DNA from 2 places in the Caballeronia sp. DA-9 genome. Region 1 is predicted to be linked to the other one. Evidence: predicted binding sites of a transcription regulator. Region 1 holds the regulator's gene; the other holds the start of a gene.
What was found. Region 1 encodes FNR, which switches genes on or off when oxygen is low (the NO sensors DNR and NnrR bind a similar motif). Its sites were predicted from a motif close to TTGATNNNNATCAA; they were not measured.
Positions count from the first base shown of each region.

Region 2: a site for FNR is predicted at 4,934-4,947, ahead of ACRWA7_RS28920 (Kdo hydroxylase family protein). Genes of this name have one in related genera too.

Region 1 covers NZ_CP195131.1:975,760-983,129, forward strand. The annotation lists gene ACRWA7_RS04370 (universal stress protein) at 1-282, shown strand, start outside; gene ACRWA7_RS04375 (universal stress protein) at 300-797, shown strand; gene ACRWA7_RS04380 (universal stress protein) at 794-1,642, shown strand; gene ACRWA7_RS04385 (response regulator) at 1,849-2,496, shown strand; gene fnr (fumarate/nitrate reduction transcriptional regulator Fnr) at 2,793-3,575, shown strand; gene ACRWA7_RS04395 (YoaK family protein) at 3,621-4,370, shown strand; gene ACRWA7_RS04400 (flavin reductase family protein) at 4,387-4,977, opposite strand; gene ACRWA7_RS04405 (GntR family transcriptional regulator) at 5,015-5,737, opposite strand; gene ACRWA7_RS04410 (polysaccharide deacetylase family protein) at 5,734-6,717, opposite strand; gene ACRWA7_RS04415 (ABC transporter ATP-binding protein) at 7,040-7,370, shown strand, end outside.
Region 2 covers NZ_CP195133.1:2,758,520-2,765,889, reverse strand. The annotation lists gene ACRWA7_RS28935 (oligosaccharide flippase family protein) at 1-1,104, opposite strand, end outside; gene ACRWA7_RS28930 (phosphomannomutase/phosphoglucomutase) at 1,670-3,085, shown strand; gene waaC (lipopolysaccharide heptosyltransferase I) at 3,887-4,882, shown strand; gene ACRWA7_RS28920 (Kdo hydroxylase family protein) at 5,110-5,994, shown strand; gene waaA (lipid IV(A) 3-deoxy-D-manno-octulosonic acid transferase) at 6,050-7,370, shown strand, end outside.

The sequences.
Region 1 (7,370 bases):
GAGCCCCGCGACACGACACGCGGCAACCGTATTCCCGGCGCCGACATTGCACTCGTCCTCGCCCGGCATAACGTCAAAGCGGACGTGGTCCAGCTTGACCGGATCGACCGGGCAGAGAACACGCCAGCCGGGCGACTGTTGCTTTCGCAGGCATCGCAACTGGGCGCGGATCTGATCGTGATGGGCGCTTACGGTCATTCCCGCTGGCAGGAACTGGTCATGGGCGGCGCCACGCGCAGCATGTTCCAGTCAATGACCGTGCCTGTACTGATGTCGCATTGATTACAGGAACAATACCCATGTATAAGCGAATTCTCGCGCCAGTCGATGGCAGCGAAACGTCCGCGCGCGCCCTTGACGCCGCGATCGAACTGGCGCGCGAGCACAACGCGGAGTTAAGACCGGTCTATGTGGTCGATGTCCCGCCGCTGTCATATTCCAGCGCGGCGTTCGATCCCGTGCCGGTGCGCGCCGCTTTCGTCGAGGAAGGCAAGCACGTGCTGGCCGATGCCGCCGCGAAGATGCGCCGCGGGGGCATTGAAGACAGCAAGGGCTCGACCAGCCTGATTGAAGTCGAGCCGCTTCGCGACGACATCGCGCAGCGCATCGAGCATGCCGCAGTAGATTTCGAGGCCGATCTCGTGGTGATGGGCACGCATGGACGGCGCGGCTGGCGGCGGCTCGTCCTCGGCAGCGTCGCCGAGCACTTCGTGCGCATTTCGACGCGGCCGGTGCTGCTGATCCCGCATGATTCGCCGCCGCAAAAGGAACCGGACGTCACGGGGGCAACACCGTGAGCTACAAGACCGTCCTTGTACATATAGATGACAGCCGGCGCAGTCGCACGCGGGTCGACTTCGCTGTCGATCTCGCCCTCAAGCACAATGCGCATCTGATCGGCTTGTACGTGGTCTGCCAGGACGCGCTGCGGCCCTTCCTGAACGTGGAAGAAAGCCTCAACCTCGCGGTCCAGGAGGCACAGGCGAGAGCGCGCCTTGAACGGGCGCACGACCATTTTCTCTCGGCGACCCGCCTGTCCGGTTGCACATCGGAATGGCGCGCACCCATCGGGCCGCCCGCCGATACCGCGATCCTCCACGCGCGCCACGCCGATGTGATCGTCCTTGGCCAGCCGGATCCGGCAGACCCGGCTGCGTACATTGGCAAGCATTTCCCCGAAGACCTCGTGATGAGCTGCGGGCGGCCGGCAATCCTGCTTCCGTATGCCGGCCGCATCGAACGTTTTGGCGAGACAGCGCTCATTGCGTGGGACGGCAGCCGGGCTGCGGCACGCGCGGTAGCGGACGCCCTTCCCGTTCTCCGGCTTGCGCATTCAGTGCAGATCGTGACCATCGAGCAGCCTCGCGCCACGAGCGATGAAAGCGCCAGAACGCCGGAGCGCGCCGGACACGCGCTCGCCGCCTACCTCGGGCACCACCGGGTGCGGGCCGGCGTTTTATCGATTCCGCACGTGTGGGGCGTGAGCACGGGCGCGGCCCTGCTCAATGTGCTGGCCGATACCAGCGCGGGACTTTTGGTGCTCGGAGCGTACGGACATGCGCGGTTTCAGGAACGCGTTCTCGGCGGCGTTACCCGAACTTTGTTAAAAAGTATGACCGCAGCCGTGCTAATGTCCCATTAACGAGACATTAACGTCTCATTAATGTCTCGTTAATGTCTAGTTGACGTCTCAAGAACCAGTGTTGCGCGCGTGACTCAGTATCCGTACGCAATTCTTAATGCCCGCTATTTCGCGGGCATCTTTTTTACCGTCCGCGAGCCCCGTTCGGACGGGAAAACCCGACGCGCGCAACTTTTCCCCGAACGCACTGAAGAAGATTTCCTGCAATGACCCGTGTCCTGTTAGCCGATGACCATGCGCTCGTTCGCGACGGACTGCGCCATATCCTCGACCGCGCAAGCGGCGTGGAGGTGGCGGGCGAAGCCAGCGACGGCGCCACGACCCTCGCAATGATCCGCGACACCACGGCGGACGTGCTCGTCCTCGACCTGTCCATGCCGGGGCGCAACGGCGTTGAACTGCTCAAGCAGATCAAGGACGAAAAACCGGCGCTGCGCGTGCTGGTCCTGACCATGCACGCCGAACAGCAATACGCGGTACGCGCGTTCAGAGCCGGTGCGTCGGGTTATCTGACGAAGGAAAGCGCGAGCGCCGAACTGGTCGCGGCGGTGAACAAGATTGCATCGGGCGGCGTGTACGTGAGCCTGACAATGGCCGAACGGCTTGCGCAAAGTCTGAACGAGCATGGCGACGACCTGCCGCATCATCGTCTTTCGGACCGCGAGTTCGAGGTATTCCGGCGCATCGCGGGCGGCGAAACGATCACGCAGATCGCCCAGGCGCTGTCGGTCAGCGCCAAGACCATCAGCACCTACAAGACCCGGATTCTCGACAAGATGCAGATGCCGCATGACGCAGCGCTGATTCGCTACGCCGTGCGGCACAAGCTCTTCGAAGACGACCACGAAACCTGAGCGCCACAGTCTGGCGTTCACGTTTTTTGTAGTCCATTTCCTACATGAATTCTTGAATCCCTACATTGTCTGACGCCGCTCGCTGATTTTATTTTGAGACAGAGTGGACCATACTTCCTCACTGAGCGTCGGCCGATTCCGGGGTCATCGACTCGCGTCGGCAAGCACCCCATCGATCAGCCGCTGAATCTTCTGCGCGACACACCCGTGGCGCGTACCGATGCGCGCGTTGGACACTGCACCGTATGAATTGCCGCGCAAACGCATTGATGCAAACACCACTCACGGAAGACGTCATGACTTCAGCGACTGCTTGCGCATCTTCAGTTGCGAGCCCGCCACCTTCGGCTCGCACGGCACGTCCGGCCGTTCCCGGCTTTTCGCCAAGTTCCCGCCCCGATACACGTTGCTCCGCCTGTTCGCTGCACGCCATCTGCATGCCGACGCAACTGAGCGAAGCCGAACTTGGCAGGCTCGATGCGATCATCTGCTCGACACGGCTCGTGCGGCGCGGCGAGACGCTGTACCGGACCGGCGACGCGTTCAAGAGCATCTATGCCGTACGCACCGGTTGCTTCAAGACGGTTATTGCGCATCGTGACGGACAGGAGCAGGTGACAGGTTTCCACATTGCGGGCGAGCCGTTGGGTCTCGACGGTGTTTGCTCCGACGAGCAAAACTGCGACGCGGTCGCGCTCGAGGACAGCAAGGTCTGCGTGATCCCCTTCGATCTGCTCGAAGAGCTTTGCCACGACATCAAGGCCATGCAGCAGCACGTGCACCGGATGATGAGCGGCGAGATAGTACGTGAGTCCGGGCTGATGATGATGCTTGGCACCATGACCGCCGAGCAGCGTCTCGCCACGTTCCTCATGAATCTTTCGTCGCGTATGAAAGCACGCGGTTATTCGGCGGCAGAATTCAATCTGCGCATGACCCGCGAGGAGATCGGCAGTTATCTCGGGCTGAAGCTCGAGACCGTGAGCCGGATGTTTTCGAAGCTGCAAAAGCAACGGATCGTGGATACGAACGGCAAGCAGATCCGGATTATCGATAGCGAGCGGCTCGCCGAAGTCTGATCAGCCGCGCGCAGGTCCCGGCCTGCCATGCCGATGGCGGAACACATGCCCCTGAATTACCTGCGCAGCTTCACGCGGCCCGAACGCACCGACCAGAGCAACCGGCGTCTCGGGCGTTGCCTGGCTTTCATAGCCGGCGCGGCGAATGCCGGCGGCTTTATCGCCGTCGGTCAATATACGTCCCACATGTCGGGCGTGGTGTCCGCGCTCGCCGATAACCTGTCGCTTGGCGAAACCGGTCTTGTCGTGGCCGGCCTGAGTTCGCTTCTGGCCTTCATGACCGGGGCCGCCACGTCCGCGATCATGATCAACTGGGGCCGGCGGCGCGGCGCGCAAAGCGAATACGCGTTGCCCTTGCTGCTGGAAGCCGCATTGCTGCTCTTCTTCGGCTTGCTCGGCGCCAACCTGGAACAGGACCGGATCCTGTTCGTGCCGGCGACCGTCGCGCTGCTCTGCTTTGTCATGGGCCTGCAGAACGCGATGATCACCAAAATCTCGAAGGCGGAAATCCGCACCACGCACATGACCGGGCTCGTGACGGATGTGGGTATAGAACTGGGCAAGCTCGTGTACTGGAACGCAACCAAAGATGCGCCCGGCATGAAGGCGGTGAAGGCCGACCGCGCGAAGCTCGCACTGCTGGCGTCGCTGCTCGGGATGTTTTTTATCGGCGGGATTGCGGGCGCGATGGGATTCAAATACGTGGGTTTCGTCGCAACCATTCCACTTTCCGCCATGCTTGTCATGCTGGCGGTCGTGCCGCTGGTCGACGATCTGGTCGGCCAGCGGCGCTGATTGCTTGGGCGCTGATTCAACCCAGCGTGAAACGCTCGCGCGTGCTCACGTAGTCGCTCGCACCGAACCGCCCGACCGGAAAATAATGCTGTAGCCGCACGCGCCATGTTTCAGTATCGATGAGTTCATCGCGTGCGTGCAACCTGTGAACCCGCCCGATGAAGATGTGCCGGCTCGTGGTTTCCAGCGTCTCCCACAAGGTACATTCGAATGCGACAGGTGCCTCTGCGATTCTCGGCGGCGCCACGAACGAGCTTGCAACCGGCGTCAGCCCGACTTTCTCTAGCTCGCTGACATCGGGCGGCAGGCGCTCACCACAGCGATGCATTTTCCCGGCCATCGCCTCGTCGCTCAGATGCACGACAAACTCGCGGCTGCGTGCAATGTTCACGGCCGTGTCCTTGAGCGAGCCGTCATCGAGACGGTTGATGCTGATCATCACAATGGGCGGCTCCTCGCCCATCATGTTGAACATCGAAAACGGCGCGGCGTTGATCGTGCCGGTAGCGCTCAACGTGGTGACCAGCGCGATGGGCCGCGGCACGATCAGGCTCGCCATGAGCTTGTAGCGCTGATATTCCGTAATGGCTTCGAAGTCGATTTCCATGATGGCCCGTTCAGGTTTGAGGCAGCGTGCAAGTGGTTCAGGGTTGAAGCAGACCAAGCAGTTGCCCGAGACTTTGCTCGCCTTGCATGCGTGACGTTTCAATGCGTTCTTCCAGCTCACGAAGATGCGCTTCCATGCGGCTGATTGCGCCGGATGCGTCGCGCGCTTCAATGCAATCGACAATTGCCGTGTGTTCGTCGTGCTCGCATGGCGCGTTGCCCGGCGGCTCGTACACGCCGACAATCAGCGAGCATCGCGATACGAGTTCGCTCAGATAGCGCTGCAGAATCGAATTGCCCGCGAGTTCCGCTATGCGCAAATGGAAGCCGCTGGCAAGCCGTGCCCATGACGGCTGATCGAATCGATGCATTGCTTCGTGTTCGTCGGCAAGCTGGCGGCGCAATACGTCGATATCGCGCGCGCTTGCGCGTTGCACCGCAAGTTCCACCAGGATGCGTTCCAGCGACCGGCGCGCTTCGAAAATCTCGCGCGTCTCCTCAGGCGTTGGCTCGGCAATCACGGCGCCCTTGTTCGGACGCAACGAGACGATACCTTCGTAAGCCAGCCGCTCCAGCACGCGCCGCACGACCGCGCGGCCAACACCGAACAACTGGCACAACTCCGGTTCCGGCAGCTTGGTGCCGGGCGTCAGGCGATGATTGAGCACGCCGTCGAAGATCGCCTGATAGAGGCGTGTGTCGATGTCTTCCTGGGAGGTATCGGGCGTTTGCGCGACTCGAAGCGCGGGTCTGGGTGTCATGTTCGTGCATGAAAAGTGGCATGTTCCGGGCCGGTGAGCCCCGCGCGTTCCATCTCGTCCATATGACGCGCAATCGCGCCGGGCGTCGTCATCCAGACATCGCCATTCGCTCGCGCGGCCGCGATGTGCCGAAGCGCACGCCGCAAATGACGCAACCGGTACGGCTGTCCAACGAGGTAAGGATGCAGCGCGATACCCATCACGAGCGCCTGCTTATGGCGGCTGTTGCTGGCTTGATCGAGCATCTCGTCAAATTGATCGATGATCATGTCCGCAAAAGCGCGTGCGTCGAGCTGACGGCCTATGATCATCGGCAAGTCGTTGAGTTCTTGCGGATACGGGATCGACCATAGTGAACCGGCGCGCGTCGCCATGCGAACCGGGCGGTCATCGTGGCACCAGTTGAGCGTGTAAGCGTAGCCCGTTTCCGCGAGCAAGTCTGGCGTCAGGTGCGACTCTGAAATCCATGGCGAGAGCCAACCCGAAGGTGGCGTCCCCGAATGTGACGCAATGCGCTCGCGGCAGTGAAGCAGTAACGCACGCTCATCGGCTTCGTTCAGGTCGCTCTGGCGTTGCGCGTTCGTATGGCCATGCGCGATGAGTTCGTCGCCTCGCGCGAGACATGCATCAATGACATCGGGGCAATGATCATAGAGCGCCGTGTTGATCAGCGTGCCGCACGGCAGGCCGAGCTGATCGAACAGTTCCATGCAGCGCCATACACCTACGCGGTTTCCATATTCGCGCCAACTGTAGTTGAGCACATCGGGTTGCGGCGAAACGGGGCCAAGCGCCGCGCCCAGTCCTTCGCCAAACGCAAAGTGCTCGATATTGAAGCCAAGATAAACGGCAAGTCCGGTGTCTCCCGGCCATCGAAACGAATCGGTATCGGAAATGGCGCGATACGCAAACCGCTCATGCGTCGCGAGCGGACCGAACGCTGGTCCGTGCGACGCGCCAGCGTGACGAATGATGACCATGTGCGAAAACCCCCGAATACCTCAACACGAAACGTGCTGCGCGTGAACCTTTTTGGTGGATCGCGCACTGTCACGGACTGTCGGCGCACCGTGACCGTGCGGCTTTCGGTCCTGGATCGCCGACAGATCGATTTTGAATCGTGTGCAATTTACACGCCATATCGTCGACATTCAATAGGGGCGATGGTTTGCATGAAACGCCATGCACTACGAACAAAGTGGCATGTGTCTTGCAATTCACGGTGCATCAGCCGGCCGCAGCCCTTGGTGCAGTTATCGATCAGGAAACGCAACGCATGAGTTCGTTCGTGAGTCCGTCCATATGAGTCAGTCCACTTCAGCCGTAGTGAAGACCGAAGCTGCTGACATAGAACTCGTTCACGTGTCGAAGCAATACGGCGACTCGCTCGCGGTCGACGCCATCGACCTGCGCATTCCGGGCGGCCAGTACTGCTGCCTGCTCGGGCCTTCGGGCTGTGGCAAGACATCGACGCTACGGATGATTGCGGGTCACGAATCGATCACCGATGGCGACATCCTCATAGGCCAGCGCAACGTGACGCGCGCACCGCCCGCCACGCGTGGCACCGCAATGGTCTTCCAGAGCTATGCGCTGTTCCCGCATTTGTCCGCACTCGACAACGTCGCGTTCA
Region 2 (7,370 bases), on a different replicon from region 1:
TGCGAGCAATACGAACTTCGCCTGGTATTTCAGCACGACCAGATTACCGATTGCTTCAATTCCGGCCGGCAGCGAAAGCCAGACGGCCCAACGGAAGATATCGATGGAATCCTCATACGCCGGCCCGAACACATGCGAAATGATGAACGCCGCGAGCAGGTCGAGCACGATTGCGCCGCCGATCATCAGCAGCGCGGTCATCGCGAACAGCCGCACGATATTGCGTTTCAACTGCGGCGCATCGTTCACCTTGTAGACAAAGGCCGGCGCGATGGTCTGCGCGAGCATCAGCGCGAGCGCGATCCAGTTCTCGTTGAGCTGCTGCGCGGCGGAGTAGACGCCGAGATGGGCGAAGGAGACATGACGCTCCAGCATCAGCCGGTCGAGTTTCATGAATAACGACATGCAGATCAGCCCGAGCCAAAATACCGTGCCCGCGCTGGCGAAATGTTTGAAAAGCGGCCAGTCGAGACGCCAGCCGAGCGTGCCGCCATTGCGGCGCATGTAATACACCACCAACACGCCGCCGATCGCTGCCGATTCCAGCGCCCAAAGCCAGCCGAAGCGCGCGGGATTCGCCGCTGCGCGCACCAGCAGGAACACCAGCGCCGCCTTGAGAATGGCCGTGACCATGCTGGTCAGCAGTTGCGGCTTGCTGTAAGTCATGCTCTGCAGCCACGCGTTGATCACGCCGACAAACGGTTCGCGAAACAGCATGGTAACGGCGAGTCCGGCGAGCATCGCGCCGACCAGGGGATCGGTGAAACCGGCCGCGATGCCAATCCACGTCAGGACCAGCGCCGCGGCCGAAATGCCGATGCGCAGCACGAACGCGCTGCCGAGCACCGTGCCGATCTGCCTGGGATCGCGATGCACGATGGTCGGCACGAGGATCTCCGCGCCGCAGACCCAGGTGACTGGTGCGATTACGAGCAGGAGCGTGTTGGCGTATTGCCATTTGCCGAAGACATCGGGACCGAAATACCGGGCGAGCAGGCCGCTGATGCCGATCGCGACTGCAATTTGCGTAAGCCGCTCAAGCCCAAGCCAGACAATATTCGCAAGCGCTCGGGCAACGTCCGGGTTCTTGATCCGTTTCAGCATGCGTCGGCGGCGCTCGCAGCGGGCTTACGAAACCTGTCAGGAACGGGTACGTCAATTGCTACCTTTCCCCCGCCGCTGAAACCGATCCGTGCTGTTCGTGAATGTGCGTTGTCCCGCCCATTCAGGGCGCGATTGTCATCACCTTTGTTGTTCGAAGTGAAAAAGCGTTGGAGCATTGGATTAGAATATTTGCGCGGGTCCGCGTGACCTTGCGGACGCCTTGCAGACCTGAAACGGGTCCAGGCGTGGCTTGGGCGCTTCGAAAGACTGCGATTATAGGTGCGAACAGTGCGTGCAAACGCTTGTGTTCGATACCACCCGACGGTGTTGCATAGCCGGCTTGATGAATTCAGCAGGAACGCACAGGTGGGAACAGGCGGAAGTCGAACCGCGCGGGTCAATTTCTTTCGTTATTTTTTCGCGCGACGTCCGGATATTGTTTCCGGACCGGCGCAAGTGGGATTCAAAGCAGGTTTCAAGCAAGTCCGCATCAGAGGGTCTTCGTGACCCGGGTCGCTTCGGGATGCCCCGGAACCATTTCAATTATTAGTCAGGTAGCCATTCCATGAGTCAGTCACCGCAAGCATCAGTTACCCAGTCCATTTTCAAGGCTTACGACATTCGCGGCATTGTGGGCAAGACAGTCGATGCCGGCGTTGCCCGCAGTATCGGCCGCGCGTTCGGGAGCGAGATCCGCAAGCTTGGCGGCGACTCTGCGGTCGTGGCGCGCGACGGGCGCTTGTCCGGCCCGGAACTCGTTGGCGCGCTGGCTGACGGCCTGCGCGAAGCAGGTGTGGATGTGGTCGATGTCGGCATGGTGCCAACGCCAGTCGGCTATTTCGCGGCCAGCGTGCCGCTCGCGCTGCCTTCGGGCGAGCGCCGTGTGGATTCGTGCATTGTCGTGACGGGCAGCCACAATCCGCCCGATTACAACGGCTTCAAGATGGTCTTGCGCGGCGCCGCCATCTACGGCGAGCAGATTCAGGCACTGTATCAGCGCATCGTGAATAACGATTTCGAAAGCGGCGCGGGCACATACACGGAATACGATATCCAGCAGGTTTATCTCGACCGCATTGTGAGCGACATCAAGCCTGTGCGTCCGATGAAGATTGTCGTCGATGCCGGTAATGGCGTGGCGGGTGAACTTGCGCCGCGTTTGTTCAAGGCGCTGGGCTGCGAGATTGTTGAGTTGTTCACGGATATTGATGGCACGTTCCCGAATCACCATCCTGATCCGGCGCATCCGGAGAATTTGCAGGACGTGATCAAGGCGTTGAAGGAAACGGACGCGGAAATCGGTTTTGCTTTCGATGGCGACGGTGACCGGCTTGGTGTTGTCACGAAAGATGGGCAGATCATTTATCCGGATCGCCAGTTGATGTTGTTTGCGCAGGAAGTGTTGTCGCGCAACAAGGGTGGCCAGATCATTTATGACGTCAAGTGCACGCGCAATCTTGCGAAGTGGGTTCGTGACCAGGGTGGTGAGCCGGTGATGTGGAAGACGGGTCATTCGCTGGTCAAGGCGAAGTTGCGTGAGACGGGTGCGCCGCTGGCGGGTGAGATGAGCGGTCACGTGTTTTTCAAGGATCGCTGGTATGGCTTCGATGACGGCCTTTATACCGGCGCGCGGATGCTTGAAATTCTTTCGCGGGTGGCGGACCCTAGCAAGTTGCTTAATGACTTGCCGAATTCGCTTTCCACGCCTGAGTTGCAGTTGAAATTGAAAGAAGGCGAGAATTTCGAGTTGATCGGCAAGATGCAGAAGAATGCCAAGTTCACTGGCGCGGATGATGTGGTGACTATCGATGGGTTGCGGGTTGAGTATCCGGATGGGTTCGGGCTTGCGCGGTCGTCGAATACCACGCCGGTGGTGGTGATGCGGTTTGAAGCGGACAGCGAGGACGCGCTGAAACGTATTCAGGAAGATTTTCGGCGGGTGATTCTGGCGGAGAAGGCCGACGCCCAATTGCCATTTTGATTTTCGCTGGCGCTAGTGGACCCTTGACGGGTTTGCTGGCGCTGTCGGGGGAGTTGGCGCTGGGTTGCTGCTTTTTGGGTCTTCGCGCGGTCTGCTTTAGCTGATTTTTTTAGCACTGTTAGCCACTGTCCGTGGCGGGACTTCATTTCTTTTTCCAACGGCGAAAAAGAAACGAAGCAAAGAAAACGCCTTTCAACCGCTAATTCTTAAGGAGACCGAGCGTGCAGTGATATCTGCTTGGGACTTCAAAAGAACGCCCAGCGTAAAACCCCGGACAGTTGGAAACCCTCCCGCTCCGTTTACCGATACCCACACGCTTCGCCACCAGTGTGAGTAGCCGTTAAACAGAAAAGCGCGGCGCACGTCGCGCGCTGGTTTGCGTGCTTGAACACAAACGCGGTGTTTGGCCGTGGCGGTTCTGTGGAGTTGTGTGCTTGCCCGAGAGCGCTAGTGGCGAAGCGTGTGGATGTAGGGGTTCGGAGGGGGAGGGTTTCAGGTGTTGTTGGTTATGGCGTCGAGGGTTCTTTTGAAGTCCCAAGCAGATCTGCGTGCACGCTTGGTCTCCTTAAGAATTAGCGGTTGGAAGGCGTTTTCTTTGCTTCGTTTCTTTTTCGCCGTTGGAAAAAGAAATGAAGTCCCGCCACGGACAGTGGCTAACAGTGCTAAAAAGATCAACGAACAAAAACCGCGCGCAGAGCTAAAAAGCAGCAACCCAGCAGCACCTCCCACCAAAAGCGCCAGCAACCCCTACCGGGCCCCGAGCGCCAACCTCCGCTCAATTAAAACCCCACCCCGTCCAGCGTGAAAAAGATCCTGATAGTCCGGGTATCATCCCTCGGTGATGTCGTCCACAACATGCCGGCCATCGCCGATATCCGCCGCATCCACCCGGATGCACAAATCGACTGGCTAGTCGAAGAAAGCTTCACCAGCCTGGTAGAACTCGTCCACGGCGTGCGCCGCGCCATCCCATTTTCCCTGCGGCGCTGGCGCAAACGCTTTTTTTCCCTCGATAACTGGCGCGAAATCCGGCGCTTCCGGCACATGCTCGCCGCGGAAAACTATGATCTGGTCATCGATTGCCAGGGCCTCATCAAAACCGCCTGGGTCGCAAGCTGGGCGCGCGGCACCCTGGTCGGCCTTGGAAACCGCACCGACGGCGCCGGCTACGAATGGCCCGTACGTTTCTTCTACAACAAACGCATTCCCATCGAACCGCGCACGCACGTGGTCGAACGCACGCGCCAACTGGTCGCCGCCGCACTCGGCGACCCGCGCCCGGAACCCACCGACAACATCGACTTCGGAATGGACACGCGCCGCGCCGCGCTTGCTTTGTCGCAAGCGGATCTCAACCTGCCGGTGCCCTATGTGGTGTTCGTCCACGCCACGTCCCGCGCCGATAAACAATGGCCCGATACCGCCTGGATCGAACTCGGCCAGTCACTGATCCGCCGAGGGGTATCGATTGTATTGCCGTGGGGCAGCGCCGCCGAACGCGAAACGAGCGAGAAATTAGCCAAAGAATTCGGCGCGGCCGCCGTGGTGCCGCCCCGGCTCTCGTTGCCGGCGGTGGTCGGCTTGATCGACGGCGCCGCGGCGACGGTCGGCGTGGACACAGGACTCGTGCATATCGCAGCGGCGCTCAAGCGTCCGACCATCGAGTTGTACAATTTCTCCACCGCATGGCGCACGGGCGGTTACTGGTCGCCGCGCGTGGTGAATCTTGGCAGCGCCGCGCAGCATCCGACCTTGCAGCAGGTCAAGGCGACGCTCGCGAGTTTCGGGTTGCTGTGAGGGCTTTTGTCGGGCATAGCCGCGAGTGCCTGCCCGCAGCGTTGCTCATTCTTGAGGCCTATCAAGCCCAGCGTTGCAGGCAGCGGATTTTGCGGCCGGTTTGAGCGAAAATGCGGCTCGCTCGTCGAACGGACGGCGAATCGAAACTGATTTCGGATCGATTCAAAGCCGTTTCGGCATGTTGATAGCTTGACCGCTCACTCGCTCATCCAAACAATCGAAGGCTCATGACCGAATCTCAAATCATCGAAGTCGCTTCCGCCGACTGGCAGGGCCAGCAGCTCTCCGTGCCGCGCGAGGCGCTACTGGCCGGCGTGGAACGCGGCAAGGTGCTGTACTTTCCGCATCTGGCCTTTGCCATAGAAGGCGGCGAGCGCGCGCTGCTCGACCCGAAAGTCGCCGATCCCGAGCGCAAGAACATCAGTCTCGCGCCCAATGGCGGCGCGCTCGCCGGCGTACTCGGCGACGCGGTCACGCAATCCGCCGTGCGCGCATTGATCGCCCGATATCAGGCGAACGCACGCTCGCTCGTGGACGGTCTTTTCCCCGAATATCGCGGCAAGCTGCGCGTGGCGCCGACCAGCCTGCGGCTGCATCGCGTGGAAACGCGCGAGACGTCGTGGCGCAAGGACGACAGCCGCCTTCACGTCGATGCCTTCCCGTCGCGGCCCAATTACGGCGAGCGCATCCTGCGCGTGTTCACGAACGTCAATCCCGATGGCGCACCGCGCGTGTGGCGCGTCGGCGAGCCGTTCGAGGACATGGCGAAGCGCTTCCTGCCGTCGATCAAACCGCCGGTTCCAGGTTCGGCCTGGCTCATGAACTTGCTGAAGATCACCAAAACGCCGCGCAGCGAATACGATCACCTGATGCTTCATTTGCATGACGCAATGAAAGCCGACATTGGTTATCAAAAGACATCGCCGCAGGAGGAAATGCCGTTTCCGCCCGGCTGCGTATGGGTTTGTTTCTCCGATCAAACCTCCCACGCCGTAATGGCCGGCCAGTACATGATGGAGCAGACCTTCTTCCTTCCAGTGAACGCGATGGTCCAGCCCGACTGCGCGCCGCTCGGCATCCTGCAGCGCCTGAAGGGACGGGCGCTGGTTTGAGCGCCGCCTGGCCGCTGGATGCGCACGTCGCGCGCTGTCCCTTGACGGATCGCCGATGCTGAGGCTCGTGTATCGCGCGTTGTGGTGGATCGTCGCGCCGCTCGCCGTGCTGCGGCTTTTGATCCGGTCGCGGCGCGAGCGCGGGTATCGCGAGCATATTGGCGAGCGCTTTGGTTTTGGCCCCGTTCGCCGTGGCGACGACGTCGCGCCGCTGATCTGGGTTCACGCGGTTTCGGTTGGAGAGACGCGTGCGGCGCAACCGTTGATCGAAGCGTTGCAGCGCGCGTTTCCCGATGCCCGGATCCTCCTCACGCACATGACGCCGAGCGGCCGCGCAACCGGTGAGCAGTTGTTCGGCGAGCGCGTTTCGCGCAGCTATCTTCCCTACGATTCACCCTGGCTCGTGCGGCGATTCTTGCGCGCGTGGCGGCCTTCGCTTGGGATCGTGATGGAGACGGAAGTCTGGCCAACGCTTATCGATGAGTGCAAGCGCGCCGGCGTCCCGCTGGTGCTGACGAACGCACGGATGTCGGCGAGATCGTTCAAGCGCGCGGCGAAGTTCGGCAATGCGACGCGCGAGGTATTCGGCGGTTTCACGCGGGTGCTGGCGCAGACGCCGTCGGACGCCGAGCGCCTGAGCGCCCTGGGCGCGCGCAATGTCGCGGTGCTCGGCAACCTCAAGTTCGACATGTCCGCGCCGCCCGAACTCGGCGCACGCGGCCACGCGTGGCGCGCGGCGATTGGCGGGCGGCCTGTCTGGGTGGCGGCGAGCACGCGCGAAGGCGAGGAAGCGCTCGTGCTGCAGGCGTTCACCGCGCTGCGTAACCACGTGCCCGACGCATTGCTGATTCTCGTGCCACGCCATCCGCAGCGCTTCGACGAAGTCGCCGCGCTGGTCAACGGCGCGGCGCTGAACCACGTGCGGCGCTCGACGTGGACGGGACGCGCGGCGGCGGCAGGATCGGGTATCGATGCCGCGCCGCCGTTGCCATCGGACATCAATGTGCTGCTCGGCGATTCGATGGGCGAACTTGGCGCGTACTACGCGGCGTCGGATGTGGCGTTTATCGGCGGGAGTTTGTTGCCTCTCGGCGGGCAGAACCTGATCGAGGCGTGCGCGGCGGGCGTGCCGGTGCTGATCGGGCCGCACACTTTCAATTTCACGCAGGCGACGAACGACGCGATTACTGAAGGCGCGGCGTTGCGCGTGAGCGATCCGGCGGCGCTGGCGCGCGGCCTGCGCGATCTTTTCACCGATAAACCCCGCCGCCAGGCCATGAGCGCGGCGGCATCGGCGTTCGCGGCGAAGCATCGGGGGGCGACGGCGAGGACGGTGGAGGCGTTGGGGACGTTGTTGCAGACCAATGCAGAGGAAT